DNA from 3 places in the Streptomyces sp. NPDC048383 genome. Region 1 is predicted to be linked to each of the others. Evidence: predicted binding sites of a transcription regulator. Region 1 holds the regulator's gene; each other region holds the start of a gene.

Region 1 (2,267 bases):
GCGCCGAAGACCTCGGCCTCCGGGAAGGCCGGCGCACCCATGACGTGGTCGAAATGTCCGTGTGTGAATGCGATATGGGTCACGCGGCGCCCCGTCAGCCGCTCCGCCTCGGCGCGCACCTCGGCGCCCTCCCGGACCGAGGAACCCGGGTCGATCAGGAGGACCGACTCGTCCCCCACCACCAGTCCCACCGTGCAGTCCCACACCGGAAGGCGGCGCCGACCGGCCCGTCCGGTCAGTCGTTCCCAGCCCGCCTCTTCCCAACGTACGTCCATGGCGCGACGCTACCCTGACGGGCCGCCCTTGCCCCGCTCGTACCACCCGGCCGTACACTGACCGGGGGATCTCTGGCACTCGCCCGCCCGGAGTGCCAACAGCGGTCGATCGAGCCGGACCGAAGCAGGGCCGAAGATCGACCGAAGCAGGACCACAGCCCGACCACAGCCCGACCGAGACCGACCGATACGACCGCTTCCGGAGGTGTGCGCGATGCTCAGTGAACGCAGGCTCGAAGTGCTGCGCGCCATCGTCCAGGACTACGTCGGGACGGAGGAACCGGTCGGTTCCAAGGCGCTCACCGAGCGGCACCGCCTCGGCGTCTCCCCGGCGACCGTGCGCAACGACATGGCCGTGCTGGAGGAGGAGGGCTACATCGCCCAACCCCACACCAGCGCCGGTCGGATCCCCACGGACAAGGGCTACCGCCTCTTCGTCGACAAACTGGCGGGGGTCAAACCGCTGTCGACGCCCGAGCGCAGGGCCATCCAGAATTTCCTCGACGGGGCCGTCGACCTCGACGACGTGGTGGGCCGCACGGTGCGCCTGCTGGCGCAGCTCACCCGCCAGGTCGCCGTCGTCCAGTACCCGTCCCTGACCCGCTCCACCGTCCGGCACGTCGAGCTGCTCTCCCTGGCCCCGGCCCGGCTGATGCTCGTGGTGATCACGGACACCGGGCGGGTCGAGCAGCGGCTCGTGGACTGCCAGACGCCCTTCGGGGAGACCTCCCTGGCCGACCTGCGGGCGCGGCTCAACAGTCGGGTCGTCGGCCGTCGGTTCACCGACGTGCCGCAGCTCGTGCAGGACCTTCCGGAGTCGTTCGAGACCGAGGACCGGGCGACGGTCAAGGCCGTCCTCGACACCCTCCTCGAAACGCTGGAGGAGGAGGCGGAGGAGCGGCTGATGATCGGCGGCACCGCCAACCTCACCCGCTTCGGACATGATTTTCCCTTGACGATCAGGCCGGTGCTCGAAGCGCTGGAGGAGCACGTCGTGCTGCTCAAGCTGCTGGGCGAGGCAGGGGAGTCGGGGATGGCGGTACGGATCGGTCACGAGAACGCCTACGAGGGGCTCAACTCCACGTCGGTCGTCTCCGTCGGCTACGGTTCGGGCGGCGAGGCAGTCGCCAAACTCGGCGTGGTCGGACCGACCCGCATGGACTACCCCGGAACGATGGGAGCGGTACGCGCAGTGGCACGTTACGTCGGACAGATCCTGGCGGAGTCGTAAGTGGCCACGGACTACTACGCCGTACTCGGCGTGCGCCGCGACGCATCGCAGGACGAGATCAAGAAGGCGTTCCGGCGGCTCGCCCGCGAGCTGCACCCGGACGTCAATCCCGATCCCAAGACGCAAGAGCGCTTCAAGGAGATCAACGCCGCCTACGAGGTCCTCTCGGACCCGCAGAAGAAGCAGGTCCACGACCTCGGCGGGGACCCACTCTCCGCCGGCGGCGGTGGCGGCGCGGGCGGCTTCGGAGCCGGTGGCTTCGGCAACTTCTCGGACATCATGGACGCCTTCTTCGGCCAGTCCCAGCAGCGCGGACCGCGCTCGCGGACCCGCCGCGGCCAGGACGCCATGATCCGCCTGGAGCTGGAACTGGACGAGGCGGCCTTCGGGACCACCAAGCCCATCCAGGTCGACACGGCCATCGTCTGCACCACCTGCTCCGGTGAGGGCGCCGCACCCGGCACCTCCGCGCAGACGTGCGACATGTGCCGCGGTCGCGGCGAGGTCTCGCAGGTCACCCGGTCCTTCCTGGGCCAGGTCATGACCTCGCGCCCCTGCCCCCAGTGCCAGGGCTTCGGCACCGTGGTCCCCACCCCGTGCACCGAGTGCGCGGGCGACGGCCGGGTCCGGTCCCGCCGCAACCTGACGGTCAAGATCCCCGCCGGCGTCGAGAACGGCACCCGGATTCAGCTCGCGGGCGAGGGCGAGGTCGGCCCCGGCGGCGGCCCCGCCGGCGACCTCTACGTGGAGATCCACGAGCT
Region 2 (2,267 bases), on a different contig from region 1:
GGGCTTTGGCGTGGATTGTCAGGCCCGAGTTGCCCGAGAGTATGCCAAATTTTCACTCTATTTCAATGTTTTCGCGTGTCCGGAATTCTCGTCGGATTGACCTGTTGCAGACAGCAGCGGTGCGGATACATTCAGCCCCGGTCGAGGCGTTCCGGCGCAAGTTCTGACCCGGGTTCGCGAAGCGCGGACCTGCGCAAGGGCCAGTAATAGGGGAGTTAGGCATGGCTCAGGGCACCGTCAAGTGGTTCAACGCGGAGAAGGGCTACGGCTTCATCGCGGTCGACGGTGGCGCGGATGTGTTCGTCCACTACAGCGCCATCCAGATGGACGGGTACCGCACCCTTGAAGAGGGTCAGCGGGTCGAGTTCGAAATCTCGCAGGGCCAGAAGGGCCCGCAGGCGGACATGGTCAAGCTCGCTGCCGGCTGAGTCCCGAAGCGCGATCGACCACCGACGCACTCACACACGAGGGGCCCACATCCCGGACACGGGGATGCGGGCCCCTCGTGCGTGTCGGCCCCGGGGCCCTTGCGGCGCCCGGCCCCCGAGCCGCCGGCGGCCCCGGCGCGGGGCGGACATTGCTCGAAGCCGCTTGCACTCGCGGGGGTCGAGTGCTAATCATTGGCGTTAGCACTCTCCAGGTGAGAGTGCTACTAAGACGAGGACCGGGCCGGTGAGGCCCGCAGGGTCCGGCGGGAAGGAACCGCCGAATCCGCAGGCCGTCCGTCGCGGGCGCGGGCGCGGTCCGGAGCAATCCACCCCTGTCCGGGAGGACCACTTCAGATGGCCAAGATCATTGCGTTCAACGAGGAGGCCCGGCGCGGCCTTGAGCGTGGGATGAACCAGCTCGCCGACGCCGTCAAGGTCACCCTTGGCCCCAAGGGTCGCAACGTCGTCCTTGAGAAGAAGTGGGGCGCCCCCACGATCACCAACGATGGTGTCTCCATCGCCAAGGAGATCGAGCTCGAGGACCCGTACGAGAAGATCGGCGCCGAGCTGGTCAAGGAAGTCGCCAAGAAGACGGACGACGTCGCCGGCGACGGTACGACCACCGCCACCGTGCTCGCCCAGGCCCTCGTGCGCGAGGGTCTGCGCAACGTAGCCGCCGGCGCCAACCCGATGGCTCTCAAGCGCGGAATCGAGAAGGCCGTCGAGGCCGTCTCCGCCGCCCTGCTGTCGCAGGCCAAGGATGTCGAGACCAAGGAGCAGATCGCTTCGACGGCCTCCATCTCCGCCGCCGACACCCAGATCGGCGAGCTCATCGCCGAGGCGATGGACAAGGTCGGCAAGGAAGGCGTCATCACGGTCGAGGAGTCGCAGACCTTCGGCCTGGAGCTTGAGCTCACCGAGGGCATGCGCTTCGACAAGGGCTACATCTCGGCGTACTTCGCCACCGACATGGAGCGCATGGAGTCGTCCCTCGACGACCCGTACATCCTGATCGTCAACTCCAAGATCGGCTCGGTCAAGGACCTGCTGCCGCTCCTGGAGAAGGTCATGCAGTCCGGCAAGCCGCTGCTGATCATCGCCGAGGACGTCGAGGGCGAGGCCCTGTCGACCCTGGTCGTCAACAAGATCCGCGGCACCTTCAAGTCCGTCGCCGTCAAGGCCCCGGGCTTCGGCGACCGCCGCAAGGCCATGCTCGGTGACATCGCCATCCTCACGGGCGGCACGGTCATCTCCGAGGAGGTCGGCCTCAAGCTGGAGAACGCCGGTCTCGACCTGCTCGGCCGCGCCCGCAAGGTCGTCATCACCAAGGACGAGACCACCATCGTCGACGGTGCCGGTGACAGCGACCAGGTTCAGGGTCGCGTCAACCAGATCCGCGCCGAGATCGAGAACTCCGACTCGGACTACGACCGTGAGAAGCTCCAGGAGCGCCTCGCGAAGCTGGCCGGCGGCGTGGCCGTCATCAAGGCCGGTGCCGCGACCGAGGTCGAGCTCAAGGAGCGCAAGCACCGCATCGAGGACGCCGTTCGCAACGCGAAGGCGGCCGTCGAAGAGGGCATCGTCGCCGGCGGTGGCGTGGCCCTGCTCCAGGCCTCCTCGGTCTTCGAGAAGCTGGAGCTCACCGGTGACGAGGCGACCGGCGCCAACGCCGTGAAGCTCGCGCTGGAGGCCCCGCTCAAGCAGATCGCCGTCAACGGTGGTCTCGAGGGTGGCGTCGTCGTCGAGAAGGTGCGCAACCTGCAGATCGGTTGGGGCCTGAACGCCGCGACCGGCGAGTACGTCGACATGATCGCCGAGGGCATCATCGACCCGGCGAAG
Region 3 (2,267 bases), on a different contig from region 1:
CCCGCAGGACGGTGGGTTCGGGGGCGGCGGCCCGCCGGGTGAGGGCCCGCAGCCGGGCGCCGAGCACCACGAAGGAGAACGGTTTGGTGAGGTAGTCGTCGGCGCCCGCGTCGAGCCCGTCGGCCTCGTCGCGTTCCCCGTCGCGGGCCGTCAGCATCAGGACGGGGGTCGGGTCGCCGTGGGCGCGCATCCGGGTGCAGATCTCGTGGCCGTCGAGGCCCGGCAGCATCAGGTCCAGGACCACGACGTCGTACGGTCCGCCGGTGCGGGCCAGGTCGAGGCCGCGGTGCCCGTCGTGGGCCACCTCGACGCGGTGGCCGTCGGCGGAGAGGCCCTGTCGTAGGGATTCGGCCAGGTTCTCTTCGTCTTCGACGACCAGGATGCGCACCGCTCAAGCGTCACATACCGGACGGGAACACCCGTCAGGCGGTGGGCGGCCCGGCCGCGACACTTGTCCCCGCCCCGCCCGGGAGGCCCGGACGGCGCGGGCGACGGAGCGGACGTCCCGCACCGCGACGGCGAGGCCGAGCAGCCCCCGTGGCGCCCGGTAGGGCCCGGGCCCCGAGGTCGGCACAGACCGCATCGGTGGCGTCGGGCCCGCTGACGACGGTCGCGGCCGGGGCGGTCGGCGGGGCGTCGAAGGTGGTGTCCACGGAGACCCGGGTGAGGGGGGAGGAGCCGTCCCCGGCGGTCGGGGTGCACCGCGGACCTGCGGGGACACGGAAAAATATCTGGCCGTGCGACCCGGGGGAAGGCCTGTGACCAGGCCTCAACACGCCTTCCGGGCGGCCGAATCCGCCCGGCTCGGCCGGCGCGTGTTGGCACTCCGCTTGACCGAGTGCTAATCGCCGGAATAGTGTCACACCTGGCACTCGCCACTGGTGAGTGCCAACACAGCGACAGGCAGGTCCGGCACCCGCGACGACGGATCGACCTGGTCGCCACCTCAGACAGTTAACCCCGGATTCCCGAAGGGGGAGGTCGGATCGTGACGACCACCAGCTCCAAGGTTGCCATCAAGCCGCTCGAGGACCGCATTGTGGTCCAGCCGCTCGACGCCGAGCAGACCACGGCCTCTGGCCTGGTCATTCCGGACACCGCGAAGGAGAAGCCCCAGGAGGGCGTCGTCCTTGCCGTCGGTCCCGGTCGCTTCGAGGACGGCAACCGTCTTCCGCTCGACGTCACCGTCGGCGACGTCGTCCTGTACTCCAAGTACGGCGGCACCGAAGTGAAGTACAACGGCGAGGAGTACCTCGTCCTCTCGGCTCGCGACGTTCTCGCGATCGTCGAGAAGTAATCACTTCTCCAGTTTTGCTGTGAGCTACGCCCCTGGTCACCCTGCTGATGCCGGGCGGCGAGGGGCGTAGTTCGTTTCCATGCGGTCGCGGTGAGCGGCCGAGGATCGCAACGAGAGGGCGGAACCGCTCCCATGCCGAAGATTCTGAAGTTTGACGAGGACGCCCGTCGCGCCCTCGAGCGCGGCGTCAACAAGCTTGCCGACACGGTCAAGGTGACGATCGGCCCCAAGGGCCGCAACGTCGTCATCGACAAGAAGTTCGGCGCGCCCACCATCACGAACGACGGTGTCACCATCGCTCGCGAGGTCGAGCTGGACGACCCGTACGAGAACCTGGGCGCCCAGCTCGTGAAGGAGGTGGCGACCAAGACCAACGACATCGCGGGTGACGGCACCACCACCGCCACCGTGCTGGCCCAGGCACTGGTCCGCGAGGGTCTGCGCAACGTCGCCGCGGGTGCTTCCCCGGCCGCCCTGAAGAAGGGCATCGACGCCGCGGTCAAGGCCGTGTCCGAGGAGCTCCTCGCGACCGCCCGCCCGATCGAGGACAAGTCCGACATCGCCGCCGTGGCCGCGCTCTCCGCGCAGGACTCGCAGGTCGGCGAGCTCATCGCCGAGGCGATGGACAAGGTCGGCAAGGACGGTGTCATCACCGTCGAGGAGTCCAACGCCTTCGGCCTGGAGCTCGAGTTCACCGAGGGCATGGCCTTCGACAAGGGCTACCTCTCGCCGTACATGGTGTCCGACCAGGAGCGCATGGAGGCCATCCTCGATGACCCGTACATCCTGATCCACCAGGGCAAGATCTCCTCGATCCAGGACCTGCTGCCGCTGCTGGAGAAGGTCATCCAGGCCGGCGCCTCCAAGCCGCTGCTGATCATCGCCGAGGACGTCGAGGGCGAGGCGCTCTCCACCCTCGTCGTCAACAAGATCCGCGGCACCTTCAACGCGGTCGCCGTCAAGGCCCCCG

What was found. Region 1 encodes HrcA, which represses chaperone genes, less so after heat shock. Its sites were predicted from a motif close to TTNGCACTCNGNNNNNCNGAGTGCNAA; they were not measured.
Region 2: a site for HrcA is predicted at 591-617, ahead of groL (chaperonin GroEL). Genes of this name have one in related genera too.
Region 3: a site for HrcA is predicted at 819-845, ahead of groES (co-chaperone GroES). Genes of this name have one in related genera too.

What each region holds. Positions count from the first base shown of each region.
Region 1 covers NZ_JBEZKS010000010.1:9,140-11,406, reverse strand. The annotation lists gene AB0D46_RS09770 (MBL fold metallo-hydrolase) at 1-275, opposite strand, end outside; gene hrcA (heat-inducible transcriptional repressor HrcA) at 490-1,506, shown strand; gene dnaJ (molecular chaperone DnaJ) at 1,507-2,267, shown strand, end outside.
Region 2 covers NZ_JBEZKS010000009.1:103,036-105,302, forward strand. The annotation lists gene AB0D46_RS09410 (cold-shock protein) at 222-428, shown strand; gene groL (chaperonin GroEL) at 783-2,267, shown strand, end outside.
Region 3 covers NZ_JBEZKS010000052.1:54,907-57,173, reverse strand. The annotation lists gene AB0D46_RS29355 (response regulator transcription factor) at 1-388, opposite strand, end outside; gene groES (co-chaperone GroES) at 989-1,297, shown strand; gene groL (chaperonin GroEL) at 1,430-2,267, shown strand, end outside.